Regions from separate parts of the Streptomyces yongxingensis genome, predicted to be linked through region 2. Evidence: riboswitches for the same ligand, from Rfam matches in the RefSeq annotation. Region 2 holds a riboswitch; the other holds the start of a gene.

Region 1 (14,590 bases), 5.6 Mb from region 2:
ATCCACATGGCGACGGGGTCGTACTCGTCCGAGAGCGCGACCGTGGAGACCGGCAGCCCGTCCGGCACGGCGGTGATCGACTGCTCCATCATCACCCGCACCGACTGCACCGCCGCCGCGCCGGTGTCGTACAGATCCAGACCGATCGCCAGGTACGGGGCGCCCAGCGCGGGCTGCACCCAGGCGCGCCGCAGCGAGCGCACCGCGGCGGTGCGATGCGCGTTCTGTCCCAACAGGGCGTAGAACTGGGGGATGTCGATGGCGGGATCGCTCAGCCGCAGCGGCCCGGCGGGCAGCCGGTCCAGGCCGCCCGCGATCCGGCGCAGATCCGGCCAGGGGATGCCCACTCCGCCGCCGTGGGCGTGAGGGTTGAGCCAGAGGCCGTAGCGGTCGCGGTAGAGGGAGTCGGCGATGAGGCGTCCGTCGACCACCTCATGCGCGCGGTTCCAGCCACTGGCGGCCAGTTCCTGCGCGGAGGTCACACACGGGGCGTAACCGAGGCCGTCCACGTCCATGTTCCCGTACTGGGCGTCGGGTGAGCCGGGGGCCCCGTGCCACAGCAGCATCCAGACCTGGCCCTCGCCGATGGCGTGCAGCAGCGCCTCGTAGGCGTCGTACCGGCCGGGAGCGACCTGCTGCAACGCTCGCTCAACCTGGCCGGCCGCCGCCCCCCAATCCGCGCCCGCGCTCACCTGGGTCCGCCCCTTCTCATCGCCTTGCCCGCGCCTCACCGGGGAGCGTGCTCGCACCCCTCTTGGTCATCAAACCAGCTTACGGGCCCCGGTAGCGGACCCAGGGGTGAGTCAGAGGTCACGGTCGTAGAACGGCCGCACCCGGCCCAGCATCCAGTCGGCCACCGGATCGCCCTGCGCCACGTCCAGCAGCACCAACTGGACCTTCCACCGCACCGGCACCGAGCCGAGGGCGCGGCCCAGCGCCTCCACCGCGCGCGCCTGCCCCTCGGGGCCGGGCTCGTCGAGCTGCACCCCGACGAAGAGCGCCGGCTCGTCGCCCTCGACGCTGGCCAGGGCGCGCCGGGCGGTCCGCACCCCGGTGCCCTTGGCGAACTCGATCCCGGCGGCGGCCAGGAAGTCCACCGGCTCGTCCTGCCAGTCCGGTTCGAAGAGCCGCACCCGGCCACCGGTGGCCGGGCCGTCGAGCTCGGTACGCCCGGCGCGGCACAACTCCCGGACGGCGGGCGGAGGCAGCGGTACGACCACCGCGCCACCGGGGTTCACCGCGATGCCGAGCTGGGGCGGCAGCCCGCGGGCGAACTCCACGGCCGGGGCGACGGTGAAGGACATATGGGAGCCGACGAGCTGGAGGAACTGCTGCTCGGAGCTGAACACCGGGACATACGCGCCGCCGTCGATCTCCATCGTGGGCAGATCGAGGCTCGGGCTGCCCGGACCCCCGCCGTTGGGCAGGGGAATCCAGAGGTGGCTGCGCGAGAGCGTCTCGACGATGCGCGCTCCGGCCCCGGGGACGTCGACCGAGGCGGCCATCACCTCTTCGAGCTCATTGCCGGGAAACGCCGGATGCGCGGCATACCCGCCGTCCGGGAATCCTCCGTGCGCCGGGGCCACTCCGTACTGCTCCGGGAAGCTCATCCTCGTCCAACCGCCATCTCGTCCGACCTGCCCGAAGCACCCTAACCGCTGGGCGGCCCGGGGCCGGAGGGGGCGGCGGCGATCTCCACAGCACTTCCCCACCTCGCCCGGGCCCACCCTCGTCACGCTGTGTGATGCCGATGGCCGATTTCCGGCCACTCGAGGGAGAGGCGTGATCACTCGAAGGAGATGCAGCGCAGCGCGCTCGCGGTCGGCCGGTCCAGCAGCACCGCCGACGCGCACCCCCGCGGCGGCCGCCCCTCCTCCATCCCGGCGATCAGCCGCCGCATCGCGCGCAGGTGGCGGCCGAAGGCGTAGGCGGAGACCCCGCGGCCGCGGGCGGCCTGGCCCTCCAGCGCCTCCGTGGCGCCCACGTCCAGCAGCACCATGTGGAGGCCGCGGCCCCGGCGCCGCACGTCCCGGGCCAGCCAGCGGCGGACCCACGGCAGCGCGCCGCAGTCGTGCACCACGACGCTCACGCCCGAGCGCAGCGCCCGGCGCAGCCCGGCGTAGTGGGCGTACCGGACCAGCGGGCGGTAGAGCGCGTACGGCAGCCAGCCGGGCAGCCTGCGCTCCCACGCGTCCCGGGTGTTCTGCGAGTCCACCCTGATGACGACCGCGCCCGTCTCGTCCAGGAGCGGCACCGTCCGGTTGATCAGCGTGCTCTTGCCACTGCCCGGCAACCCGGAGGCGACCAGCACATCCCCTGCCGGAAAGCGCAGCTCACGCGGGTCCGCGCCGCCGCCCTCCGCCCCGGCGCGCAGATCGCGCACCGCGCTTCTCCGGCCGGGGCGAGCCGTCGACCCGGTGGGGGTGCGGCCACGCCGCGCCGGCAGGAGCCTCTGTGTCGTCGCGTACGTTCCCTGCCCATGCACCGTGATCGTCCTCCCAGGTCGGTCAACGCTGCTCGTACCCGCAGAGTGTCAAGAAAAGGTAATGTCGGGCAAGGCTGCCCCTGACCGGGCGGCCGGAGCCCGGTCGGATCGGGGCTTCCCTTCTCGGCCATACATGCGATGATGTCCGCGCAACTCCATACCGGCCGCTTGAATCCGCGCGGGAGAGTCCTTGGGTCTCGGCATCCGTGCCGGGTGTCCAGGGCGCCGAAGGAGCAAGTCCTCCCTTGAATCTCTCAGGCCCCGATACCGCGCGGACGAGGCAGATCTGAAAAGCGGGCCGCGCGGGCGCGGCTCCACCCAAGGTGCAAGTCGGGCCCCTTACGGGCGTCACGGCGAACCTCTCAGGTTCCGATGACAGATGGGGAGGACGCACGCGTCCTTGTCGTCCGTCCTCGCCGTCGCGCGACCCTGACCCCTGGAGCCTGAATCGTGACCGACGCCCCGCCCACCCCACGCCGTACCGCGCTGGACGCGCGGCACCGCGCGCTCGGCGCCACCATGACCGACTTCGCCGGCTGGGACATGCCGCTGCGCTACGGGAGCGAGCGCGACGAGCACACCGCGGTGCGCACCCGCGCCGGGCTCTTCGACCTCTCCCACATGGGTGAGATCTCTCTCATCGGTCCGCAGGCCGGGGACGCCCTGGACCACGCCCTGGTCGGCCGGCTGTCCGCGCTCGCCGTGGGCCGCGCCCGCTACACGATGATCTGCGACCACGAGGGCGGCATCCTGGACGACCTGATCGTCTACCGCCTCGGGGACGAGGAGTTCCTGGTCGTGGCCAACGCCGCCAACGCCCAGGTGGTGCTGGACGCGCTGACCGAGCGGGCCGGCGGTTTCGAGGCGACCGTAAGGGACGACCGCGACGCCTACGCGCTGCTCGCCGTCCAGGGGCCCGAGTCCCCGGGGATCCTGAAGCGCCTGACCGACGCCGACCTGGACGGGCTGAAGTACTACGCCGGGCTGCCGGGCACCGTCGCGGGCGCCCCCGCCATGATCGCCCGCACCGGCTACACGGGCGAGGACGGCTTCGAGCTGTTCCTGGCCCCGGACGACGCCGAGCGGGTGTGGGAGGCGCTGACCGAGGCCGGGGCCCCGATGGGCCTGGTGCCCTGCGGTCTCTCCTGCCGGGACACCCTGCGTCTCGAGGCGGGCATGCCGCTGTACGGGCATGAGCTGACCACCGACACCACCCCCTTCGACGCGGGCCTCGGCCGGGTGGTGAAGTTCGACAAGCCGGGCGACTTCGTCGGCCGCGAGGCCCTGGAGGCCGCGTCCCGCCAGGCGGACACCGTCACCCCGCGCACCCTCGTCGGCCTGATCGCTTCAGGCCGCCGGGTGCCGCGCGCCGGATACGCCGTGGTGGCCGCCGACGGCTCACCGATCGGCCGGGTCACCTCGGGCGCGCCCTCGCCGACGCTGGGCAAGCCGATCGCGATGGCGTACGTGGACCCGGAGTACGCGGGGCCCGGCACCGAGGGGGTCTTCGTGGACATCCGCGGTACCCGGGAGCCGTACGAGGTCGTGGCGCTCCCCTTCTACAAGCGCGAGCGCTGAGCTCCTCCGAGCGCGAGCGGGCCCCCGGCCCCTCGCTGAGCGGCGGCCGCGGCGGGCCCGGTGGTTCGCGTCCCGTCCCGGCCCAGCGCGTCCCCTCGGCGTCGTCTTCCCTCGGCGCCGCGTCCCACCAGCTAAGACCCGTTTCCCAAGCACTCCCCCGTATCCAGGAGAATCGGACCATGAGCAACCCCCAGCAGCTGCGGTACAGCAAGGAGCACGAGTGGCTGTCGGCCGCCGGCGAGGACGGCGTGTCGACGATCGGCATCACCGAATTCGCGGCCAACGCGCTCGGCGATGTCGTCTATGTCCAGCTCCCGGACGTCGGTTCCACGGTCTCCGCCGGTGACACCTGCGGTGAGCTGGAGTCCACCAAGTCGGTCAGCGACCTGTACGCGCCGGTCTCCGGCGAGGTCACCGAGATCAACGAGGACGTGGTGAACGATCCGGCGCTGGTGAATTCCGCCCCCTTCGAGGGCGGCTGGCTGTTCAAGGTGAGGGTGACGAGCGAGCCGGAGGACCTGCTCTCCGCCGACGAGTACACCGCCTTCGCCGAAAACTGACCCTCCTTATTCGATCGGGACCCTCGATGTCGCTTCTCAACAGCTCCCTGCACGAGCTCGACCCGGACGTCGCCGCTGCTGTCGACGCCGAACTCCACCGCCAGCAGTCCACCCTGGAGATGATCGCCTCGGAGAACTTCGCTCCGTCGGCGGTCATGGAGGCCCAGGGCTCGGTCCTGACCAACAAGTACGCCGAGGGCTACCCCGGCCGCCGTTACTACGGCGGCTGTGAGCACGTCGACGTGGTCGAGCAGATCGCCATCGACCGGGTGAAGGAGCTCTTCGGCGCCGAGGCGGCGAACGTCCAGCCGCACTCCGGCGCCCAGGCCAACGCGGCCGCGATGTTCGCCCTGCTCTCCCCCGGCGACACCATCCTGGGGCTGAACCTGGCGCACGGCGGCCATCTGACCCACGGCATGAAGATCAACTTCTCCGGCAAGCTCTACAACGTGGTGCCCTACCACGTGGACGCCGAGACCGGTCTGGTCGACATGGACGAGGTCGAGCGGCTGGCCAAGGAGCACCGCCCCAAGCTGGTGATCGCGGGCTGGTCGGCGTACCCGCGCCAGCTCGACTTCGCCGCCTTCCGCCGGATCGCGGACGAGGTCGGCGCGTACCTGATGGTCGACATGGCCCACTTCGCGGGTCTGGTGGCGGCCGGGCTGCACCCCTCGCCCGTACCGCACGCCCATGTGGTGACCACCACCACCCACAAGACCCTGGGCGGTCCGCGCGGTGGCGTGATCCTCTCCACCGCCGACCTGGCCAAGAAGATCAACTCGGCGGTCTTCCCGGGCCAGCAGGGCGGTCCGCTGGAGCATGTGGTCGCGGCGAAGGCGGTGTCCTTCAAGGTGGCGGCGAGCTCGGCGTTCAAGGAGCGCCAGGAGCGCACGCTGGAGGGCGCCAGGATCCTCGCCGAGCGCCTGACCCAGGACGATGTGCGGGAGGTGGGCGTCGCCGTCCTCTCCGGCGGCACCGACGTCCATCTGGTCCTGGTCGATCTGCGCGACTCCGAGCTGGACGGGCGGCAGGCCGAGGACCGGCTCCACGAGGTCGGCATCACGGTCAACCGCAACGCGATCCCGAACGACCCGCGGCCCCCGATGGTCACCTCGGGCCTGCGGATCGGCACCCCGGCGCTGGCCACGCGCGGCTTCACCGCGGAGGACTTCCGCGAGGTCGCCGACGTGATCGCGGAGACGCTGAAGCCGTCGTACGACGCGGAGGCGCTGAAGGCCCGGGTCACCGCCCTGGCCGACAAGCACCCGCTGTACGCGCACCTGTCCAAGTAGCCGGACCCGGGGGCGCGCCCGCCCTGGCGCGCCCCCGCCGCACCACCCCGCACCCCGCACCACCCACGCACCACCCCATGCACGGCCCGCACGCTTCCCCGGCGGGCACACGCTCCCCCCGGCGTGCAGACGAAGGAGTCCCCCGGTGGCCATTTCCGTATTCGACCTCTTCTCGATCGGCATCGGCCCGTCCAGTTCGCACACCGTCGGCCCGATGCGAGCCGCGCGGATGTTCGTCCGCCGGCTGAAGAACGAGGGTCTGCTGGCCCACACCGCGTCCGTCCGCGCCGAGCTCTTCGGCTCCCTGGGCGCCACCGGTCATGGCCATGGCACTCCGAAGGCCGTACTGCTGGGTCTTGAGGGCCACTCGCCGCGCACCGTGGACGTCGAGGCGGCCGACGGCGAGGTGGAGCGCATCCGCACCACCAAGCGGCTGCGGCTGCTCGGCGCCGAGATCGGCCCCGGCCACGAGATCGACTTCGACGACTCGGCCGAGCTGATCCTGCACCGCCGCCGCTCCCTGCCGTACCACGCCAACGGCATGACGCTGCTCGCGTACGACGCCGAGGGCCATCCGCTGCTGGAGAAGACGTACTACTCGGTCGGCGGCGGCTTCGTGGTGGACGAGGACGCGGTCGGCGAGGACCGCATCAAGCTCGACGACACCGTCCTCACCCACCCCTTCCGCACCGGCGACGAACTGCTGCGGCTCTCCCAGGAGACGGGCCTGTCCATCTCGGCCCTGATGCTGGAGAACGAGAAGGCGTGGCGCACGGAGCAGGAGATCCGGGCCGGGCTGCTGGAGATCTGGCAGGTCATGGAGGCGTGCGTGGCCCGCGGCATGTCCCAGGAGGGCATCCTGCCCGGCGGCCTCAAGGTCCGCCGCCGCGCCGCGACCGCCGCCCGCGCCCTGCGCTCCGAGGGCGACCCGGGCGCCCGCGCGATGGAGTGGATCACCCTCTACGCCATGGCGGTCAACGAGGAGAACGCGGCGGGCGGCCGCGTGGTCACCGCCCCCACCAACGGCGCGGCGGGCATCATCCCCGCCGTCCTGCACTACTACACCCGGTTCGTCCCGGGCGCCGACGAGGAGGGCGTCATCCGCTTCCTCCTCGCCGCGGGCGCCATCGGCATGCTCTTCAAGGAGAACGCGTCGATCTCCGGCGCCGAGGTCGGTTGCCAGGGCGAGGTCGGCTCCGCCTGCTCGATGGCCGCCGGCGGCCTCGCCGAGGTCCTCGGCGGCTCCCCGGAACAGGTGGAGAACGCCGCCGAGATCGGCATGGAACACAACCTCGGCCTCACCTGCGACCCCGTCGGCGGCCTGGTCCAGATCCCCTGCATCGAGCGCAACGGCATGGCCTCGGTCAAGGCGGTCACCGCCGCGAGGATGGCCCTGCGCGGCGACGGCCGCCACCATGTCTCGCTCGACAAGGTCATCAAGACGATGAAGCAGACGGGCGCCGATATGAAGGTCAAGTACAAGGAGACGGCGCGGGGCGGGCTCGCGGTGAACGTCATCGAGTGCTGACGAAGGGAACGGCGAGTGGGATCGGCTGATGCCCCGGCGATACGGGTGCCGGTCGGGGACGACTCGGAACGCTGGGTCAGCCGGGCGACGAGCCGACGCGTACTGCTCGTGGCACACAATGTCACCTCCGCGGGCCGCCTGCTGGATGTGCTGCCGCTGTTCCACGACGACTTCCGGATACAACTCCTGGTCACCTCGACCGAGTCATCCGCGTTTCAGGCAGGAATCGGCGAGTTGTTCGCGGAGTTGGGTCTGCCCGTGCTGCCCTGGGAGCAGGCATTGGCGACACCGGTGGCGCTGGCGATCTCCGCGAGCTTCGGCGGGCAACTCCACAAGATACAAGGCAAATTGGCCGTCTTGTCACATGGCGTCGGATACACTAAAAAACTGGGCGAGTCACGAGTCACGAGTCACGAGTCACGAGACACGAGACACGAGACACGAGCCGACATTCGGCCTGTCGCCGGAGTGGCTGCTGGCAGACGGGGAGCCGTTCGTGGACGGCCTCGTCCTCTCCCACCCGGAGCAGTTGGAGCGGCTGCGGCGGGTGTGCCCGGAAGCCGAGAAGGACTCCGTACTCGCCGGCGACCCCTGCTTCGACCGCATGCTGGCCGGGCGTCACCACCGGGAGCGGTTCCGCCGCGCCCTGGGCGTACGCCGAGGTCAGCGGCTCGTCGTACTGAACTCCACCTGGAACCCCGAGGGTTTCTTCGGAAACGGCGGCGACCAGGACCTCCTGCCGAGCCTGCTCCCTCGGCTCGCCTCCGAGCTGCCGGCTGACGACTACCGGCTGGCGGCCGTACTGCATCCGAACATCTGGTACGGGCACGGACCAGGGCAGATACGCGTCTGGCTGGACCGGGCCCGGCGCGGCGGACTGACCCTGATCGATCCCGTGCACGCGTGGCGACAGGCCCTGCTGGCGGCGGATGTCGTGCTGGGGGATTTCGGAGCGGTGTCCTACTACGCCGCGGCGTTGGGCACCCCCGTGCTGCTCGCGGCCGCCACTCAGGACCGGCTGGACCCGGAAGCGCCGCTCGCGACGTTCGTCCGGGAAGCCCCTCGGCTCGACCCGTACGGCCCGCTGCGGGGTCAACTCGAGGAGGTGCTGGCGCGGCATCACCCGGTGGCCGGTGCGGCGGAGTTCGTCAGCTCGGCCCCTGGCGCGTCGGCGGCACGGCTGCGGAGGCTCTTCTACACGCTGATGGCTCTGCCCGAGCCCGCGGCTCCCGCCCTGCTGGAGCCGCTGCCGCTGCCGCCGTACGACCCCCCACCGCGTACGGCTCCCCTGGATGTCCGTGCGCACGTCCGCGGAGCGGATGTCACGATCGAGCGCTCCACGGGGCACCCGTACAACGCGGTCGGCGAGAGGCACCTCGCCGTACATGAGGACACCCGGGACCCCGGCAGCCTGGCGCTGGCTGATGTGATCTTCCGCGACGGGCTGCCGGACGACCCCCGCCTGGGCGGCCCGGAGGAGTGGGCCGCCGAGGTGCTGCGCCGGTATCCGCACTGCTCGCTCGCCGGGTACGTGACCGGTCCGCACCGCTGCACCGTGCGCGCCCGGGAGCACGGTGTGCTGCGGCTGTCGGCAGGCCCGGGAGCGGATGCCGATCCGGCGGCCTACGCCTCCGCGCTGTACGCGTGGCTGGCGGGCGGCGGTGCGGTGGCGCCGGACGGGACGACGCTCCGGGTGCACGCGGCCGGCCGCGTGCACCCGGTGACGGTGACCCCCGCTACTCCTCCCGCTCGGCCGCCTCGCAGCGCAGCCGAAGACGGGAGAGGTAGCCCAGGTGCGGAGTCGCCCTTTCCGGCCTGAGCAGGCGCTCAGCCTCCCCGATCTTCGTCAGGGCTTCGGAGTTCTCACCGGCGTCGTGCAGCGTCTCGGCGAGGTCCGTGAGGGTACGGGCCTGGTTGTACGCCTCTCCCCGCTCCGCGAAGAAGTCCCGCGCGGCCTCAAGGCGGAGGCGGGACTCCGCCAGTTGCCCCAGACCGCGCAGGGCACGTCCCTGGTGACGCCCGATCAAGGCGAGGGCACGCGGTAGGTCCCGCGCGCCCTCCTGGCCGGGGGTGATCCGCCGGTAGACGCCCTCCGCCTCGACGAACCGCTCGTACGCCGCTTCGTACCGCCATCGGTTCAAGCACAGCAGGCCCAGGAACTCCACGGACGACGCCTCGCCCCGTAAGTGACCCGCGGCGCGCTCGCAGGCGACGGCGGCGCGCACCGCGTGCTCGGCCTCTTCCGACCGTCCCGTCTCGCCCAGACAGTGGCCCAGTTGGAAGTGCAGCGCGCCCGCCATGCGGGAACGCGGCCGATGCTCGTCGGCGCACCGGGCCGCGATCCGCAGGGCGGGCAGCACCTCGTCCCAGTGTCCGGCCTTCAGCTGAAGCGGCCACAGCGCGCGGGCCACGCGCAGCGCCGTGTCGATGTGCTGGTACTCATCCGCCACGGAGACCGCCCGCACCAGGTTCCCGGCCTCGGCCAGCAGGGCCGCCATGCCCTCGGCCTCGTCACCGTACGGAGTGCCCTGCGCAGGTGCGGGCTCGGTCCGCCAGCTCTGGGGCAGGGCGGCGTGGGCGGCGTGCAGCGCCCGGTTCAGCAGCCCGTCGAGCACCCGTGACACCGCCGCGAAGCACTCCGGGATCCCGTGCTCCGGCCCGGCGGCGTCCGCCAGATGGCGGCGCACCTCGGGCCGGAAGCGGTAACGTCCGTCCCCCGCCGGCTCCACCAACTGCGCGTCCGCCGCTTCGGCGAGCATCCGGGCGGCTTCCTCCTCGGCGACGGCGGCGGCGTCCGAGGCCAGCCGGGCGTCGATCGCGGGCCAGCCGCCCAGCGCTGTCAGCCGGCACAGCCGCGCCGTCTCGGGCCCGAGACGGCGACACGCGTCCTGCGTCATGGCGTGCACCGGATGGTGCCTCCCGGGCTCGTCGGGCGGATCCGGGTAGGGCGGTTCCTCGCTCAGCAGGCGCATCGCCGCCGCCTTCAGGGCGAAGGCGTTGCCGGCGCAGGTATCCAGCAGGACGGGCATCCGCGGCTTGGCTCGCGCGACCCTCTCGGGCCCGGCCACCTTCCTCAGCATCCTCAAGCCGTCCCGCTCGCTCAGCGGGGGGACGGCGATGCGCTCCGCCTCCAGCGCGAACGGCGGGCCCGACGCCACCACCAGTAAGAACACCTCCGGCGTGGCCGGAATGAGGTCGCGGACCTGGGCGACCGAGGACGCGTGGTCGATCACCACCAGCATCCTGCGGCCTGCCGTCAGCCGCCGGTAGAGCTGTTCACGTCCCGTCTCGGTCGGTGGAATCCGCTCGGGCTCGACGCCCATCTGCCGCAGCAGGCGCAGCAGGACGGCGGCCGGTTCCGGTCCGTGGTCTCCGGCGGCATCGGAGAGGTCGACGTAGAACTGCCCGTCGGGATACCGCGCGATCTGGGCGGCACCCCAGTGCAGGGCCACCGCGCTGGTGCCGATGCCGGGCGGACCGTGCAGCAGCGCGACCCGTGGCCGCCCGTCGGCGGCGCGGGTCGCCTCCCGCTTCAGCCGCTTGAGGACGGACTCGCGGTCGGTGAAGTCCCGCGTGGCGGGCGGCAGCCCCGCCGCGGGGCGCAGCGCCACTGCCGCGTCCGGCAGGCTCCGCAGCAGCATGGCCCACTCACCGGACCGTGGGCCATCCTCACTCAGGCGCGGATGCATCTGGCGCGCCAGCGCCTCCCACCCCTCCGGGGTGGCGGGCAGCGGCGTCTCCCGGCCCAGGGTCCGTCTCACCAGCGCACCCGTCGACAGAAGCACCTGCTTGCCGACTTCTCCGGCCGCGCCGTTCCCCACCGCCGTGAGGAATGCGGTGAGCGCGCTCACCGTGACGATCTCGATCACACCGGCCCCTCCCCTGGTCCCGGTCCGGTCCCTGGCCGGACTGTATCCCCGCACTACCTGCCCGGGAAAACCATTCGGCCTCGCGCGGGCACGGTGCCACCGAGGCCGCGGTCGCGGAGTGGGCCCGTTGAAAGGCCGGCGCGGAGCCCGGCAGCTCATCCGAGGTGGTGGCTGGATGTCACACTCCGGCGGGCTGTCCTGTCACACCCGCGGAAGGCTTCGGCAAGCCTGCGCTCGGCAGCAGCTCGAGTCCAGGTACGACACGATGGAGAGCCCGCCATGGCCCGTATCTCGCTCACCCCGCCCCGTACCCTGCTCAACCGCCTGGGCGCCCGGTACTCCCGGCGCACCTACGGCAAGGTGCTCGACCCCGGTCTGGCCGCCGGCCACAACGCGCGGGTGCTGCTCACCTACGTCCGGGCCGAGCGCGGTGCCGCCAAGTGGAACCGCCTCGATCCGACTCTCAAGCACCTCGCGGTCATGGCCGCGACGGCGAGGATCAACTGCTCGTGGTGCATGGACTTCGGCCACTGGGAGGCCGACGCCCTCGGACTCCCGATGGACAAGATCTCCAAGGTGCCGCGGTGGCGCGACCACCGGGACGCCTTCACCGAGCTGGAGCTGCTCGTCCTTGACTACGCCGAGGCGATGACCGAGACCGAACCCCGGGTGACCGACGACCTCGCGGCCGCCCTGATCGAGCGGCTCGGTGAGGCGGCGTTCGTCGAACTCACCGCCATGGTCGGCCTGGAGAACTACCGCTCGCGCGTCAACAGCGCCTTCGGTCTGACCAGCCAGGGCTTCTCGGACGCCTGCAAGGTAGCGTCGCGGGCGTGATCGACACGACCACCTTCGAAGAGCACCGGCGGATGCTGTTCGGCATCGCCTACCGCATGCTCGGCTCCGTCGCCGATGCCGAGGACGTGGTGCAGGACGCCTGGCTGCGCTGCAGTCAGGTGTCCACGCCGGTGGACAACCCGGCGGGCTATCTGACCCGTACGGTCACCAACCTCGCGCTCAACCGGCTCACCTCGGCCGCCGCCACCCGCGAGAGTTACGTCGGACCCTGGCTGCCCGAGCCGCTGGTCACCCGGCCGGACGTCGGGGAGGAGGTGGAGCTGGCCGAGTCGGTCTCGCTCGCGATGCTCGTCGTCCTGGAGAGTCTCTCGCCGCTGGAGCGGGCGGTCTTCGTGCTCAAGGAGGTCTTCGGCTTCTCCTTCAGGGAGATCGCCGGAATGCTGGACCGCGGCGAGGCGGCCGTACGGCAGGTGGGCAGCCGGGCCAGGGCCCACGTCCAGGCCCGCCGGCCGCGTTACGACGCCCCGGCGGAGGTGCGGCGGCAGGTCACCGAGGAGTTCCTGGCCGCCTGTCTCGGCGGCGACCTGAACCGGATGATGGAGCTGCTGGCCCCCGATGTGACGGCGTGGAGCGACGGCGGCGGCAAGGTGAAGGCCGCCCTCCGCGCGCAGCGGGGCGCGGAGAAGGTCGCCCGTTTCCTCGCCGCCGTCCTCACCCAGCCGATGGACGACCCCCGGGTGCACGCGGTGGACGTCAACGGCCGGCCGGGATTGCTGCTCACGGTCGCGGGCCGCCCGGACACGGTCGCCTGTGCGGAGGTCGAGGACGGGCGCATCACGGAGATCCGCATCATCCGCAACCCGGAGAAGCTGCGGCACCTGCCGCCGCCGTAGGCCGCTGAGGGCACCGCACACCGGCGAAGAGATCGTCCTCGGGAGTCGCGACATCGACGTGGGACCGGGCCAGGTGGTAGTCCTCAGTGGGCCAGACCTCGCGCTCAATGTCACGATCATGAAGCATGAACCCGGCGTTCGGGTCGATCTGCGTGGCATGGGCGAGCAGCGCCCGGTCCCGGGTCGCGAAGTACTCCGCGCACGGCACCCGCGTGGTGATCTCCAGCCCGGCCTCGGGCAGTTCGGCCAGTACGTCCCGCATGCCCGAGTCCATGCCCCGCGCGGTCATGGCGTCATGGATGGCCTGGAACCACGGCCGCGACAAGCCGCCCTGGTAGTAGAGCTTCAGCGGCCGCCAGGGCGCGCCCGCCTCGGGATGGCGGCCGGCCTCCCCCGCCGCGTCGAAGGCGGCGGCCGTCACCTGATGGGTCCTGATGTGGTCCGGGTGCGGATAGCCGCCGGTCTCGTCGTACGTGACGACCACATGCGGGCGGAAGCTCCGCATCAGCCCCACCAGGCGCCCGGCCGCCTCCTCCAGCGGCGCGAGCGCGAAGCAGCCCTCGGGCAGCGGCTCGCCCGGCCCCGGGAGCCCCGAGTCGACGAACCCCAGGAAGCGCTGCCGCACCCCCAGGATCCGGCGGGCCTCGGCCATCTCGTCCCGCCGGATCGCGGCGAGGTTCTCCCGCACACCGGGCCGGTCCATGGCGGGGTTGAGCACCTCGCCACGCTCCCCTCCGGTGCAGGTGACCACGAGTACCTCCACCCCCTCGGCGGCGTACTTGGCCAGCGTGGCCGCGCCCTTGCTGGACTCGTCGTCGGGGTGGGCGTGAACGCTCATCAGACGCGGGTTCAAGCGCACTCCTCGGGATGGCGTCGTGGTGACTGACACCTAGAAATATAGACTGGACCCAAATTTAGGTCAACTACAAACTTAGCATCGCCCATGCGAGGATGGGGCCATGACAGCAGGACTGCGTGAGCTGAAGAAGCGGCAGACGCGCCAGATGATCTCCGACACCGCGACCCGGCTCTTCATGGAGCGCGGCTTCGAGGCGGTGACCATCGCCGAGATCGCGACGGCCGCCCAGGTGGCCAAGATGACGGTCACGAACTACTTCCCACGCAAGGAAGACCTGGCCCTCGACTACCACGAGACCATCACCACCGCCCTGGCCCGGACGGTCGCGGGCCGCCTGACCGGCGAATCGGCCCTGACCGCGCTGCGCCGCGCATATCTGGCCGCGGTCGAACGTCACGACCCCGTCGTGGGCTTCTCCAGCCCGGAGTTCGCCCGCATGCTCGCCGACAGCCCGACCCTGACCGCGCGCCTCCGCGAACTGCACGACCAACGCGAGGAAGCCCTGGTGGACGTACTCACCACCGATACAGCGGCCACCCCCGAGGACCCCACCCCCCGAGCCGCCGCCTCCCTCCTCACCGCCGCCCACCGCACCCTGTTCCACCACGTCCAGGCCCTCACCCGCGCAGGCCGCCCCGACGAGGAAATCGCCACGGCGGCGACCCGCTCAGCCGAGAAGGTCTTCGACCTGCTGGAGCCGTCCCTGGGCGACTACGCGGTGCGCTGAG
Region 2 (14,590 bases):
AGTGCTCACGTCCGTGTCCATGTCCATGAGAACGCATCGTGACGCTCCTTTCTATCGTCGATCCATCACGACATCTCAACGATATATCGGAACCGATCGGATGCCAAGCCCGATGTCGATCCGGTACGTGCGTCGAGTGGGCCGCGATCTGGAAGCCGCTCCCCAAGGTGGTGTTCTCCACCACGCTGTCGGCGGTGCAGGGCAATGCCCGCCTGGCCTCCGGCGGCCTGGCGGAGGAGATCGAGCGGTTGCGAGCCGAGCCGGGAGAGGGCGACATCGCGATCGGCGGCGCGACTCTCGCCGCCGAGGCGGCCGCGTTGGGTCTGATCAACGAGTACCGGGCCAGGGTCTGCCCGGTGCTGGTCCCCGGACAGCACACCTAGGCCGTGTCGGACACCCGAGACCCCGGTCACCCTGAGAGCCGATTCCCGCACCGCGGCCCCCCGTCAAGCAACCCGACCCGCTCCAGAGAGAGCCACATCCGAGCGATTGGCCATGGCTCACCCGCCGCTCGCCCCCTACGGTCGGCTTATGCGGATACGAATCGTCGACGCGTTCACCGACCGCCCCTTCGCCGGCAACCCGGCCGGGGTCGTCCTCCTCGACTCCGACGCCTTCCCGGACGACCACTGGCTCCAGCAGGTCGCCGCCGAGGTCAACCTCGCCGAGACCGCCTTCGCCCATCCCCTCCCCCGGGCCGCGGATGCCGACTGGGCGCTGCGCTGGTTCACCCCGGCCACCGAGGCGCCCATGTGCGGCCATGCCACGCTCGCGACCACCCATGTACTGAAGACCACGGGCGCCGCGACCGGCACGGTCCGCTTCGCCACCCTCAGCGGGGTGCTGTCGGCGACGGCCGACGACGGCGGCTCGATCACACTGGACTTCCCCACGGCCTCACTCACCGAGCTGCAGGTGCCCGGGAAGACGGCCGAGGTCGGCGCGGCGCTGGGCGCCGAGATCGTGGCCGCCCATCACGCCGGCCCGTTCATCGACGACCTCCTGATCGAGGTGGCCGACGAGAAGACCGTGCGCGCCCTGGCCCCCGACCTCGCCGCGCTCAAGCGGATCAGCCACCGGGGCGTCATCGTCACGGCGGCCGCCGAGGACCCCGGGCGCGGCTACGACTTCGTCTCACGGATGTTCGCCCCGTGCGTCGGCATCGACGAGGACCCGGTCACCGGCAGCGCGCACACCGCGCTCGCGCCCTACTGGTCGGCCCGGTTCGGCCGCGACGAGCTGACGGGACTCCAGGCGTCCGCGCGCACCGGCCTGGTCCGCACCGCGCTGCGCGGCGACCGTACGCTGCTGACGGGCGGCGCCGTCACCGTCATCGACGGCGAGCTGCTGACCTGAGACTGGTAGGACACGCCGGACGGCGGGTCAGGCCGTGGGCAGCCAGTCCACCCGGCCCGCCAGCACGGCGTATCCGACGAAGGCCACGATGTCGATCAGCGCGTGTGCGGCGACCAGCGGCCCCACCCGCCCCCAGCGGCGGTAGAGCAGCACGAAGACCACGCCCATCGCCAGATTGCCGAAGAAGCCGCCGATCCCCTGGTAGAGGTGGTACGAGCCGCGCAGCACCGAGCTGGCCAGCAGGGCGGCCATCGGGGTCCAGCCCAACTGCCCGAGCCTGCGCAGCAGATAGCCGACCACGACCACCTCCTCCAGCACCGCGTTCTGCACGGCGGAGGCGATCAGTACGGGGATCTTCCACCAGACGTCGGGCAGTGACTCGGGCACCACCGTGAGGTTGCCCCCGGCGGCCCGCGCCCCGAGGTACAGCAGCAGCCCGGTGCCGCCGATCGCGGCCGCGACCGCGGCGCCCCACGCCAGGTCGAACCGGGGCCGGTCGCGGTCGAAGCCGATCACCCGCAGCCCGGCGCCCTCGCGCAGCAGCAGATGGGCCACGAGCGCGACCGGCACCAGCGCGGTGGTGATGCCGAACAGCTGCCAGGCGAGATCCAGCCAGGGCCGCCCCGGCGCCGCGGAGGAGTTGAGATTGGCCGCCTGGTCCTTCAGCCCACCCGGTTTGGTCACCGAGCCGATAAAGCTGATCAGCGCGGACAGCCCGCTCGCGCCCAGGGACAGCGCCAGCACGAGCAGCGTCTCATCGCGCAGCATCCGCCGCGAGAGCCCGTCCTCGACCACGGACGACTCCGCGCCCCGCGCCTGTGACCGCACTCCTGTCCCCACTTCCGTCTCTCCGCCTCATCGGTGCACCCGCCCCGCTCACCGGACAATACGGGGTCGTGGTCCACGGTGGGGACGTCACCCGGAGAGATCGGTGGGCCAGGTGTGCACCGGTGCGTCGGTCCGCATCAGGGCGCAGTAGCGGCGGGTCATGGCCGCGAGGGCGGCGTCCCGGTCCAGTCCGCCGCCCAGCGCCCGGTGATAGGTGGCCGCCTGCCAGGACGCGCCGTTGACCCCCAGCTTGCAGCGCTCCTCGATCACGCCGAGATAGCGGTCGCGGTCGGCGGGCTCCACGCCCCAGGAGTCGAGGCCGGACGCGGCGAGCGGCAGCAGCTCCTCGCGGACCAGGCGTACGGCGGAGGTACGGGTCAGGGACGCCGAACGGCCGGATTTGGGCCACTGGAGGACCGCGTCGATGCCATGCCGGCACGCCGCCTCGAAGTTGGCCGTGGCGGCCGCGAACGGCAGCCGGGTCCACACCGGGCGGGACTCCGCGGCGAGCGCCCTGACCAGCCCGTAGTAGAAGGCGGCGTTGGCGATGACATCGGTGACGGTGGGCCCGGCCGGGAGCACGCGGTTCTCCACGCGCAGATGCGGCACACCGTCCACGACGTCGTAGACGGGCCGGTTCCAGCGGTAGATCGTGCCGTTGTGCAGCGCCAGTTCCTGGAGCTCGGGCACCCCGCCCTCGTCCAGCACCCGCAGCGGGTCCTCGTCCTCGCCGGTGGAGAGCAGGGGCGGGAAGTAACGCAGATTCTCCTCGAACAGCTCGTACGCGGAGTCGATCCAGCGCTCGCCGAACCAGGTGCGCGGGCGCGCCCCTTGGGCGGCGATCTCCGGCGGGCGCACATCGGTGGCCTGGAGGAACAACGGCGGCCGGGATTCGCGCCACGCCTCGTGGCCGAAGACGAAGGGGGAGTTGGCGCCCACCGCGATCTGCGCGGCGGCCACCGCCTGCGCCGCGTTCCACGCGTCCGCGAAGCGGCCCGGGGTGACCTGGAGATGGAGCTGGACGGAGGTGCAGGCCGCCTCGGGGGCGATGGAGGAGCTGGCGTAGGTGAATCGCTCCCGGCCCTCGATGTCGATGAGGAAATCCTCGCCACGAGCGGCCAGCATCTGCTCATTGAGAAGTTTGTAACGGTCGTCATAGGAGAGGTTCGTGGATCCCAGATCGTCTGCGGCGAGGGTCGGCAGAATTCCGATCATCACGATCTCGGAGGACACTTCCCGCGCCTTGCGATCGGCATATGACAAACCGGTTCGGAGCTCTTCGGAGAGCTGATCGAGAACGCGTCCGTGCAAACGGTGGGGCACGATGTTTACTTCAAGATTGCACTGCCCGAGTTCGGTCTGGAAATCATGACTCCCGATGCGCTCCAGAACCTCCGCGTTCATCATCCTCGGCAGCCCGTCGGCCCCGGCGAGATTCAGCTCGATCTCCAGCCCCATCAGATTCTTCGGGCGGTCGAATCGCTTGTCGTCCAGGAGCCGGCCCAGCCCGTCGAGGCACTGCCGCAACCGGACGCGCTGCCGTCGCCGGCCGGACGGGTCGAACTCACCGGCTATGAGCTTCTCCCCCATCGAAGCGTCCCTCCTCGAGTGGATCATCGGTGCCGGCCGTGTGCACACCACGCTCGATGATGCCCACCAATGTGATCGATAACGCCCCGCGATCCCCACCCAGCCGGTAGGCTCTGTGGCACTGCGCATTGCGCTGGGAAATGGACCAGCGAGTTCCAGCCTACCGCGCGGGCCTCAAAATGCCAGGTCATATCCGTTCATCTGGCACTGAATCGGGGAAAATCCCCGCCTTCCCGGGGTCTGGATAACCTCTTGTCGGCGATATCGGCAACGGCTAGATGAAACACAACGGGAACACTTGTCGTATAAACTCGGCTAACGAGGCAGAGAGATAACGCCCGAACAGTCTGTTCCGGCTCCCCTCTGACCCGTGTTCCACCGACAGCGCCGCCCAAACCCGGCCCGCTATCGCTTCACCGTGTCTTCAAAGCGAGAGGCGACCCACCATGCCGCTGCATGTGCCCCAGGCCCCCGCGCCCGCCCTGCGCAGCGTCCTCACGGCCCTTGATTCCCCCACCGCCGTCCGCGAGGCCCGCACCCCCGTGCTCTCCACGCTCACCGGCCCCTTCGAACCCGAACTCCCGCTCCCCGTCCATGTCCTGGACGACATCACCGCCGCCGACGGCCCGCCGCGCACCCGGCTCACCGGCTGGCGGTTCCTGATCCGCGACGGCGACCGCACGGTGGCCGCCGCGGAGGCGGTGCTCACCGCAGACGGCTGGACCTTCTCGCACTTCTCCGAGGGCCCGTATGTCAGCTCGGCCGAACTCGCCCTGAGCGAGGCCGAGTCGCTGCTCTCGGCGTACCAGCCGCGGCTGCTGTCCATCCCCGAGCTCTACATGGTCACGCTCTGGCTGCACGGCGACCTGACCGCGGACGGCGCCGAAGGCGGCCTCGGCGCCGGGGACCTGCTGGTGCCGCTCGCCCCGGCCCCGCCCGGTATCGCGGCCCACCGGGCGCACCGCGCAACCGATCTGCTGCCCGTCCTCACCCACCGGCTGACCCGGGCTCCCTTGCTTGGCTCACCCGCCTGACCTGGGCCTTCATCAGATTGGGAGCGCCCCGTGACCGCCGGGTCACGGGGCGCTCCGCAGCATCCTCGTAACAGTCCGGCCGCGATGAACCTACCGGACGGGTGATGCGTCATTATCTAGCGAGACCGGTACCGCGAAATCCCTGCGGATTCCAGGCCGCGGGGCAACACTGGAGCAATCGACCGACTCAACCACGGGGGGCGGCCATGAACGCCGCAGCGAGCCGCAGGACCTTCACCACTCCGCAGCGAAAGAACCCTGTCATGTGCCAGCATCAACCACCCTGCCCGTCAGCCGACTCCGCCGACCGGGAGGCCGCCCATCTCGTGGCGCACCACCCGGAGCAGGGATGGAGCCTGCTGTGCAACGGCGTCCTGCTCTTCGAGGACACCGGTGAGCTGCTGCCGGACGGGCGCGTGATCGCACCGTGCCGACCGCTGGGTTCCGAGCACGTCGTCACCGCGGCCTGACGGCCGCCGTCGACGGCACGTACATATAGGGGCCGGCCCGGCGCATCCGCCGAACCGGCCCCACTGACGCATCGGGCGGGCTCGAGCCCCCCTCAGCCCTCGTAGGACTCCAGCGGCGGGCAGGAGCAGACGAGGTTGCGGTCCCCGTAGGCCCCGTCGATCCGCCGCACCGGCGGCCAGTACTTGTCGGCCGCCGAGACCCCGGCCGGGAAGACCGCTTCCTCCCGGGAGTACGGGCGGTCCCACTCCCCGGTCAGCGACGCCGCCGTGTGCGGGGCGTTCCGCAGCGGATTGTCCTCCTTGGCCCACTCGCCGGAGCCGACCTTCTCGATCTCGGCCCGGATGGCGATCATCGCCTGGCAGAACCGGTCCAGCTCCGCCAGGTCCTCGCTCTCGGTCGGCTCGATCATCAGCGTCCCGGCGACCGGGAACGACATCGTCGGCGCGTGGAAGCCGTAGTCGATCAGGCGCTTGGCCACATCGTCCACGGTCACGCCGGTGGCCTTCGTCAGCGGACGCAGATCCACGATGCACTCATGCGCCACCAGGCCGCCGGGGCCGGTGTAGAGCACCGGGTAGTGCGGCTCGAGGCGCTTGGCGACGTAGTTGGCGCCGAGCACCGCGACCTGGGTCGCGCGGCGCAGCCCCTCGGCGCCCATCAGCCGAATGTACGCCCAGGAGATCGGCAGGATCCCCGCGGAGCCCCACGGCGCGGCCGAGACCGGGCCCACGCCGGTGGCCGGGCCGGCGGCGGGCTGCAGCGGATGGTTGGGGAGGTAGGGCGCCAGGTGCTCGCGCACCGCGATCGGGCCGACACCGGGGCCGCCGCCGCCGTGCGGGATGCAGAAGGTCTTGTGCAGGTTCAGATGCGAGACATCGCCGCCGAACCGGCCCGGCTCGGCGAGCCCGACCAGCGCGTTGAGGTTGGCGCCGTCCACGTAGACCTGGCCGCCCGCGTCGTGCACGGTCGCGCAGATCTCGGTGATGTGCTCCTCGAACACCCCATGGGTGGAGGGATAGGTGACCATCAGGACGGCCAGCTGGTCGCCGTACTGCTCGATCTTGGCGTGCAGGTCGTCGGTGTCCACCTCGCCGTCCTGGCCGGTCTTGACCACGACGACCTTCATGCCGGCCATCACGGCGCTGGCGGCGTTGGTGCCGTGCGCGGAGGACGGGATCAGGCAGACGGTGCGCTGGGTGTCCCCGCCTGCCCGGTGGTAGGCGCGCACCGCCAAGAGCCCGGCGAGCTCGCCCTGGGACCCGGCGTTCGGCTGCAGCGAGACCTTGTCATAGCCGGTGACCTCGGCCAGCCGCTCCTCCAGCTCACGGATCAGGGTCAGATAGCCCTGGGCCTGCTCGGCCGGTGCGAAGGGGTGCAGCGCGCCGAACTCGGGCCAGGTGACCGGCTCCATCTCGGTGGTCGCGTTGAGCTTCATGGTGCAGGAGCCGAGCGGGATCATGCCCCGGTCCAGGGCGTAGTCCCGGTCGGCCAGGCGCCGCAGATAGCGCAGCATCGCGGTCTCGGAACGGTGCTGGTGGAAGACCGGGTGGGCCAGATAGCCGTCCTGGCGCAGCAGGGCCGTGGGCAGCGCGTCCGGCGCCGAGGCGTCCAGCTCGTCGATCCCCGGGATCCCGGAGGCGTCGCCGTTGCCGCCGTCCGCCCCGAAGGCGGACCATACGGCGGCGAGCTGCGCGCGGCCGGTGGTCTCGTCGCAGGCGATGCCGACGTGGTCGGCGTCGGTCAGCCGGAGGTTGACCCCGGCCTCGCGGGCCGCGGCGACGACCTCGGCGGCCCGGCCCGGCACCCGCGCGGTGAGGGTGTCGAAGAACGCGCCGTGCACCACCTCGACGCCACCGGCCCGCAGCCCCTCGGCGAGCACGGAGGCATAGCGGTGGGTGCGGCGGGCGATCGCCGCGAGCCCGTCCGGGCCGTGGTAGACGGCGTACATCCCGGCCATCACGGCCAGCAGCACCTGAGCCGTGCAGATGTTGCTGGTGGCCTTCTCCCGGCGGATGTGCTGCTCACGGGTCTGCAGCGCCAGCCGGTACGCCTTGTCGCCGTCGGCGTCCACCGAGACCCCGACCAGACGGCCGGGGAGGTTGCGGGCGTAGGCGTCGCGCACCGCCATGAAACCGGCGTGCGGCCCGCCGAAGCCCATCGGGACGCCGAACCGCTGGCTGCTGCCCACCGCGATGTCCGCGCCCAGCTCACCGGGCGAGGTGAGCAGGGTGAGCGCGAGCAGATCGGCGGCGACGGTGACGACGGCGCCCAGCTCATGGGCGCGCTCGATGACCGGGCGCGGATCGCGCACCACACCGGAGGCGCCCGGGTACTGCAGCAGCACACCGAAGACCCCGCGCTCGGCGATCTCGGCCGGGATGCCCTCGGCCAGGTCGGCGACGACGACCTCGACACCGGTCGGTTCGGCGCGGGTCCGTATGACCGCGATGGTCTGCGGCAGACACTCGGCGTCGATCAGGAAGACGCCCTCCTTGACCTTGCCGACGCGCCGCGACAGCGCCATCGCCTCGGCGGCCGCGGTGGCCTCGTCCAGCAGCGAGGAACCGGCCGTGGGCAGCCCGGTCAGATCGGCGACGACGGTCTGGAAGTTCAGCAGCGCCTCGAGCCGGCCCTGGGAGATCTCCGGCTGGTAGGGCGTGTACGCGGTGTACCAGGCGGGGTTCTCCAGCACATTGCGCAGGATCACCGGCGGGGTGTGGGTGCCGTAGTAGCCGAGGCCGATCATCGACGGCAGCACCTGGTTGCGGTCGGCGAGCGCGCGCAGCTCGGCGAGGACCTCCGGCTCGCTGCGGGCCGGGGGCAGGGCGTCCAGCGCCTCGGTGCTCTTGATGACGTCCGGTACGGCGGCCTCGGTCAGCTCGTCCAGCGAGCCGAAGCCGACCTGGGCGAGCATCTTGGCCTGTGCCTCGCCGTCCGGACCGATGTGGCGCTGCTCGAACGGAGTACCAGATTCCAAGTCGGAGAGTGCGATGCGATTGGCGGTCATCTGCGGGGGCCTCCTGGTCTGTGACGACCTACGAGGGGCACCGCGACTCGGGTGCCCGGACGGCCTCCCCCTCTGTCATCTCAACCTGAGAGCTTCACCGGCCCGCATACCGCCTGACCGGCTTTCACCGTCGGTGAGGAGGGGTTCCGGAGCTCTGCTCGCCCGTGGCCCACCCTGCTTTCCAGAGTGACCTCACCCGCACGGTACGTGTGCCTGAGAGATTCCGGGGAGGGTTTGCTCCTTCGGCGCCTCCGACAGCGTCGGCGGAGGACTCTCCCGCACGGGGTCTGCAGCCACAGTCAGCGTACCAGCGGTTCTGCCACGGGGGACGGTCGCGGGCGTTCGAGTGGCCGAGCGCGGCGATGTGGCTTTTTGTAGGTAGCAATGGGCACTTGCCACGTGCTTGTCATCTGTTTGCCACCTGTGGGAGAGAGCGTGCAGACCGATATCGACCCGCGGACCCTGATCGGCCGCAAGGCATTCGACCGCGAGGGCGCCAAGATCGGCACCGTGGACGAGGTCTATCTCGACGACGCGACCGGCGAGCCCGAATGGGCGGCGGTACGCACCGGGCTGTTCAGCCGGGACGTCTTCGTACCGCTCGAACCGAGCGAGGTCGTCGGCGACACCCTGCGGGTGCCGTACGACCGATCCCTGATCAAGGACGCCCCGGACTTCGGGGTAGGCCGCCATCTCTCCCCCGAGCAGGAGCTTCAGCTCTACCACCACTACGGCTTGGACGTCACGGGCTGACCCCGCCCCCGGCCGGGCCCGTGCTCGGACCGGCCACCGGGCTCCGGGGCCTGCCCGTCCCGGCCCTCGGCCTCCTCTGGGGCCGGGCCTATGTCCTCACCCGGGTGTGGGGCCGAGATCCCCTCCGGGGCCGGGTCCGCGGTCTCCTCCGGAGCCAGGCCCACGACCGCCTCCCGGTCCGCCTCGGGGTCCGGAGCCTCATCCGGGGCCTCTCCCGGGGCCGAGTCGGCGACTGCCTCCGGGGCCGGATCCGGACCATCGGGCTCTTCCGAGTCCGACTCCGCGTCCGGGCGCAGCAGCGGTAGGGGGTCGGCAGGCTGTAGCGCCGGGTCGTCCACGGGGAACGTCCGTACTCGGCCCGGTGGCGACCATGGTTCCTCGAAGCGCACGGTCACCCGGCCCACCCCGCTCCCCTGCACCCAGCCCGCCCCGTACTCGGCGTGCCGGACATCCGAGCCCGGGAGCCAGCGCCGCGGCTTCTCAGCGTCCCCAGACGGCCCTCCCGCGCCCTCTCCGACGGGCTCCGGTCTCTCGGGGCCCGGCGGACGCCCGGCGCCCGCCAGGGCCTCGTGAGCGGCTTGAGCGACCGGAGCGGTCTGGGCCGCTTGCGCGGCCTGTGCGGCCTGTGCGGCCTGAGCGAAGAGATCCTCCTGCGTGTAGTCCGCCAGACCGCTGACGCCGACCCCCAGCAGTCGCACACCCGCCGTGGTGTCCACCCCGTCGATCAGCCGCGCCGCGGCCTCCCGCACCACCGCCGGATCGTCGGTCGGCCCGCGCAGGGTCTCCGAACGGGTGAGCGTGGAGAAGTCGTACCGCCGCACCTTGATCACGACCGTCCGCCCCGAGCGGCCCGCCTCGCGCAGCCGCCGCACACAGCGGTCGGCGAGCCGCGCGATCTCCAACTGCACCCGGGTGCGGTCGGTGAGGTCGACGTCGAAGGTGTCCTCCACCGAGATCGACTTGGCGTCCCGCTCGGCGACGACGGGCCGCTCGTCCCGGCCCTCGGCCATCAGGAACAGCGACGCGCCGTGGGCCCGGCCCAGCAGCCGCACCAGCTCGGCCTCGCCCGCCTCCCGCGTCTCGGCCACGGTGTGGATCCCGGCCCGGCGCAGCGCCTCCGCCGTGGCCGGGCCGACCCCCGGGAGCGTCCGCACCGGCATGGGGCCGAGCAGATCGCGCTCCGTCCCGGGCTCGATGACCACCAGGCCATCCGGCTTGGCCTGCTCCGAACCAATCTTGGCGAGCATCTTGGATCCGGCGAGCCCCACCGATCCGGTCAGCCCGGTGACCGCCCGGATATCGGCCCGCAGCCGCTCCGCCACGGCGCGCGCCGCGTCCACGGTGGGCTCGGTGCCGCCCGCCTCCAGATCGACGAACGCCTCGTCCAGGCTCAGCGGCTCCACCAGGGGCGACAGCGTGTGCAGCAGGGCCATGACCGCGTCGCTCACCTTGCGGTAGAGGGCGAAGCGGGGGATGAGGAACGCCGCGTTCGCACACAGGCGGCGGGCCTGGGCCATCGCCATGGCCGAGTGCACCCCGAAGACCCGGGCCTCGTAGGAGGCCGTGGCCACCACGCCACGCGGCCCCAGGCCCCCTACGATCACCGGCTTTCCGCGCAGGCTGGGCTTGGCCGCCTGCTCCGCCGAGGCGTAGAAGGCGTCCATGTCCAGATGGAGAATCGTCGGCGCACCCCTCACACCTCCGATGCTGCCGCACACCACTGACAATGGGGCGGCACGACGGCCGGGGGCGGGCCCGGGGCGCCGTTCGGTTCACCACCGGGGCGCCCGACAGAAGGGCTGGTGCTAACCCGCCCGATTGCGGCGTGCCGCGAGCTCGTCGGTCGGATTGGGCCGGATCAGCGTCTCGCCGGTGTCCACCCGCTCGCCGTGCAGCTGGGACAGCGCGCTCTCCACATCCCGCCAGACGACGCCCACGGCGATGCCGAAGACGCCCTGGCCGCCCTGAAGGAGGTCCACGACCTCATCGGGCGAGGTGCACTCGTAGACGGTCGCGCCGTCGCTCATGAGCGTCATCTGGGCCAGGTCCTCGAGCTCCCGGGCACGCAGGTGTGCCACCGCCGCCCGGATGTTCTGGAGCGACACACCGGTGTCCAGCAGCCGCTTCACGATCTTGAGGACGACCACGTCCCGGAAGCTGTAGAGCCGCTGGCTGCCCGAGCCGTACGCCGGCCGGACGCTCGGCTCCACCAGCCCGGTGCGAGCCCAGTAGTCCAGCTGGCGATAGGTGATGCCCGCGGCCGCACACGCCGTGGGTCCGCGGTATCCGATCCGCTCCGTCCCCCCCGCGGCGGGCTCACGCGGCGGTGCGGCCTGTGCCGCGACCCGAGCCTTCAATGCCGGATCGGCCGATGCGCTCCCCTGGAGCGCGTACGGACCTCCGGCCGCCGTGCCGTCGCCGGTGCTTCTCACGCCGACCTCCGTCCTCGACCTGCCACCTTGAAGGTAGGCAGTCACCCGGGGTGCGTCAACGATCGCCACACTCGGCACGCCGAGTGATAATCACCCTAAGGGTGGTTTCCCGTGTCCCTCGTCCGGGAAAGGCTACTCGAATGCGCGAGCGAGGACCGGCATACGGTTCACTGGCTGCTGGTTCCGAAGTCCTCGGGCGAGATCTGGTCGAGGAACTCGCGGAACTTCTCCACCTCGTCCTCCTGCTCGTCCGGGATCGCGATACCGGCGTCGTCCAGCACGCCGTCACTGCCGTAGATCGGCGTTCCGGTGCGCAGCGCGAGCGCTATGGCGTCGGACGGCCGAGCGCTGACCTCCACGCCGCTGGCGAAGACCAGCTCCGCGTAGAAGACCCCCTCGCGCAGATCCGTGATCCGGACCTCCGTGAGCTGCTGGCCGACCGCTTCGAGTACATCTTTGAAAAGGTCATGGGTCAGCGGGCGCGCCGGAGCCATGCCCTGCTGAGCGAAGGCGATCGCGGTCGCCTCACCTGGTCCGATCCAGATGGGGAGGTAGCGGTCGCCTCCCACTTCACGCAGGAGCACGATCGGTTGGTTGGAGGGCATTTCCACCCGGACACCCACGACGTCGAGCTCGTTCACACAGCAACCCTAGGACGTGCCCGGCCGGTTTGGATAGTCGGGGCCCGGTCGGTCACCGCTCCTGGACCCTCAGAGCCGACCGCACCAGCGCCGCGTGCAGCTGTACGGAGAGCGTGGCGAGCTCCCGCACACTGGCCTCCGCATGCGCTCTGGTCTGCGGGTTTCTATGCAACCGCAGCGGAGCGACCACCTGCTCGACCATTCCGGCCTCGCGCTCGGCGGAAGCTTTCATGATGCGCAGGTGACGTGGTTCCAGGCCGAAACGACCGAGCTCGGCGATGAGCCGGGCGACGGTCACCGCCTCGATGTCGTACCCGCCGGCCGCGGTCGGCGCGAGCAGCCCGTACGACTCCCATTCGGCCAGCTCCGCCTCGCTGACCTCGACCGTTGCCAGCAGCTCGGCACGGCCGACCCGGGCGGCCGTGGGGCCGTCCGGCGCCGCTTCGGCGCCGCCGTCGAGCAGCCCGGACTGCCGCGCTCCCTGCGAAACGGCAGGAAGCTGCAACGGTTCGCCCCGCTCCAGGGCGTCCAGATGCTCCCGGATGACCTTGAGCGGCAGGTAGTGGTCACGCTGCATCCGGAGGATATGGCCGAGCCGCTCCACATCCTGCTGGCTGAATTTGCGGTAGCCGGACGGCGTCCGCCGCGGCTCCACCAGCCCCTCCGACTCCAAGAAGCGGATCTTGGAGATGGTGACCTCGGGGAACTCGTCCCGCAACAGGTTCAGCACGGTGCCGATGCTCATCGACCGGCTGCCCGTGGGGGCGGTGCCGGTATCGGCACCGCCCGACGGTGTCTGAAGCATGGACCTCCCCTGACGGGTCAGATGCCGACGCCCCGCTGGCTCGGGTAGAAGACCAGCCGGTACTTACCGATCTGCACCTCGTCCCCACTGGTCAGGACCACTGCCGCGTCGATCTGCTCCCGGTTGAGATACGTCCCGTTGAGGCTGCCGACGTCCGCGACGGTGAAGCTGCCGTCCTGGCCGCGCCGGAACTCCACATGGCGGCGGGAGACCGTCACATCGTCCAGGAAGATGTCGCTCTGCGGGTGACGGCCCGCCGTGGTGACATCACTGTCCAGCAGGAAGCGGCTGCCGGAATTCGGCCCGCGGCGGACCACCAGCAGCGCCGACCCCAGGGGCAGCGCCTCGACGGCGGCCTGCGCCTCCGGGCTGAGCGACGGCAGCGGCGTCTGCCCGGTCACCTCGGAGTCGTACGCCTCGAGACCCGAGATCGAAATGGTGGAGGTGGTCTCCGAGGCACGCTCGGAGGGCGCGCCGCCGCGCAGCGGGGCGCCGCAATTGGAGCAGAACCGGCTGGCCTCCGCGTTCCGGTGGCCACACCGCTGACAGACCGGCAAGCCGAACCCTCCACCACTGCGAGAGGCCGATGGGTCCTCGAAACCTATGGGCCCGGCCGCGGAGGGGTCAACAGACGCGCCCTGCCCGCCGACCTGGTCACGGAAGAGCGGGCGCTCCTCGGTTCCCCCTCCGCTCTCCTCCGCGGCACGCGAGGCGCGGTGGCGAGCGGTGCTGCTGCCGCCATCCTGGCGGGCACTCTTACCGAACAACTTCCCGAACAACTTCACGGGCGATTCCCCTTGACTGAAACAGACCCGCCCGTGGGGCAGGACAAACCCTCGATGCACACACCAGACGGTCCGGACATCCTCACAACGTCCGTGACCACCAGACAGTTTCCATCACGCGCGGATCTTCCGGTGCGTTGACCCCCCGCGTCCACATGGTCTCCCCGAGAGACCCTCATTTCGAACCGCCTCACCGTGATGACGACCGAGCGTAGTCAGGCCGCTTCGCCGATCGCAAGGCATCCACAACGATCTTCTTATCCCGCCGCACGGACACAGTGGCCTGCTCCTTCTCCAGGCTCTGCACCACCCCGCCCGGGATGTTCAGGGCCGGCTCCAGATCCTCCGGCTTGCCGATCACCTTCACAACATACGGTCGCGTGACTTTCCGTCCATCGATCCGGATCGCACCACCGCTGTCCGAGAAGTAGGTGCCGGCGACCACGCGCACCTTGCCGATCTGGATCGCCTCGGCGCCCGCCGCGCGCAGCTCCTGGACCGTGTCGAGCAGCATGTCCGACTCCACGGAGCCCCGGGAGTCGTCGATGGTGATCGTGATACCAGGACCCTGTGCTGCCACCGTACCGGCGAGCACGCCCAGCTGCTGCTCCTTCTGGAGCGTCTGCTTCCGGGCCTCCTCGGCCTGGTCCGAGCTGTTCTCCAGCTCGGTGCGCTGGTTCTCCAGCCGGCGCTTCTCGTCCTGGAGCCGCTGGGTGCGGGAGTCCAGCTCGTCGAGGATCCGGACCAGGTCCTCCTGCCGGGCGCCGCGCAGCACGCTGTTCTCGTTGGTCGAACGCACCTGGATGGCGAGGCCCAGGCCGAGGCCGAAGAGCAGCAGGGCGACGATCAGCTGCGCACGGGTGAGCCGCGGCGGCCATACGCCCTTCA

Evidence for each region. Region 2 has a riboswitch for glycine ahead of gcvP (aminomethyl-transferring glycine dehydrogenase). Riboswitches for the same ligand answer to the same signal wherever they lie in the genome.
Region 1: another riboswitch for glycine. It lies ahead of gcvT (glycine cleavage system aminomethyltransferase GcvT); the one in region 2 lies ahead of gcvP (aminomethyl-transferring glycine dehydrogenase).

The regions. Positions count from the first base shown of each region.
Region 1 covers NZ_CM145717.1:3,903,877-3,918,466, forward strand. Annotated here, with positions in the region: gene ACZ6TD_RS16265 (enhanced serine sensitivity protein SseB C-terminal domain-containing protein) at 1-692, opposite strand, end outside; gene ACZ6TD_RS16270 (enhanced serine sensitivity protein SseB) at 804-1,610, opposite strand; gene ACZ6TD_RS16275 (AAA family ATPase) at 1,787-2,485, opposite strand; glycine riboswitch at 2,655-2,765, shown strand; gene gcvT (glycine cleavage system aminomethyltransferase GcvT) at 2,936-4,063, shown strand; gene gcvH (glycine cleavage system protein GcvH) at 4,243-4,623, shown strand; gene glyA (serine hydroxymethyltransferase) at 4,650-5,915, shown strand; gene ACZ6TD_RS16295 (L-serine ammonia-lyase) at 6,061-7,443, shown strand; gene ACZ6TD_RS16300 (hypothetical protein) at 7,940-9,262, shown strand; gene ACZ6TD_RS16305 (ATP-binding protein) at 9,180-11,312, opposite strand; gene ACZ6TD_RS16310 (carboxymuconolactone decarboxylase family protein) at 11,592-12,149, shown strand; gene ACZ6TD_RS16315 (RNA polymerase sigma-70 factor) at 12,146-13,003, shown strand; gene mca (mycothiol conjugate amidase Mca) at 12,960-13,841, opposite strand; gene ACZ6TD_RS16325 (TetR/AcrR family transcriptional regulator) at 13,963-14,589, shown strand.
Region 2 covers NZ_CM145717.1:9,511,081-9,525,670, reverse strand. Annotated here, with positions in the region: gene ACZ6TD_RS40695 (PadR family transcriptional regulator) at 1-37, opposite strand, end outside; partial or broken gene ACZ6TD_RS40690 (dihydrofolate reductase family protein) at 132-371, shown strand; gene ACZ6TD_RS40685 (PhzF family phenazine biosynthesis protein) at 532-1,356, shown strand; gene ACZ6TD_RS40680 (CPBP family intramembrane glutamic endopeptidase) at 1,384-2,124, opposite strand; gene ACZ6TD_RS40675 (glutamate-cysteine ligase family protein) at 2,272-3,774, opposite strand; gene ACZ6TD_RS40670 (hypothetical protein) at 4,221-4,808, shown strand; gene ACZ6TD_RS40665 (DUF5999 family protein) at 5,072-5,278, shown strand; gene gcvP (aminomethyl-transferring glycine dehydrogenase) at 5,371-8,286, opposite strand; glycine riboswitch at 8,352-8,476, opposite strand; glycine riboswitch at 8,478-8,575, opposite strand; gene ACZ6TD_RS40655 (PRC-barrel domain-containing protein) at 8,722-9,039, shown strand; gene ACZ6TD_RS40650 (DNA polymerase IV) at 9,015-10,736, opposite strand; gene ACZ6TD_RS40645 (MerR family transcriptional regulator) at 10,845-11,471, opposite strand; gene ACZ6TD_RS40640 (bifunctional nuclease family protein) at 11,639-12,112, opposite strand; gene ftsR (transcriptional regulator FtsR) at 12,165-12,917, opposite strand; gene ACZ6TD_RS40630 (FHA domain-containing protein) at 12,935-13,762, opposite strand; gene ACZ6TD_RS40625 (DUF881 domain-containing protein) at 13,893-14,590, opposite strand, start outside.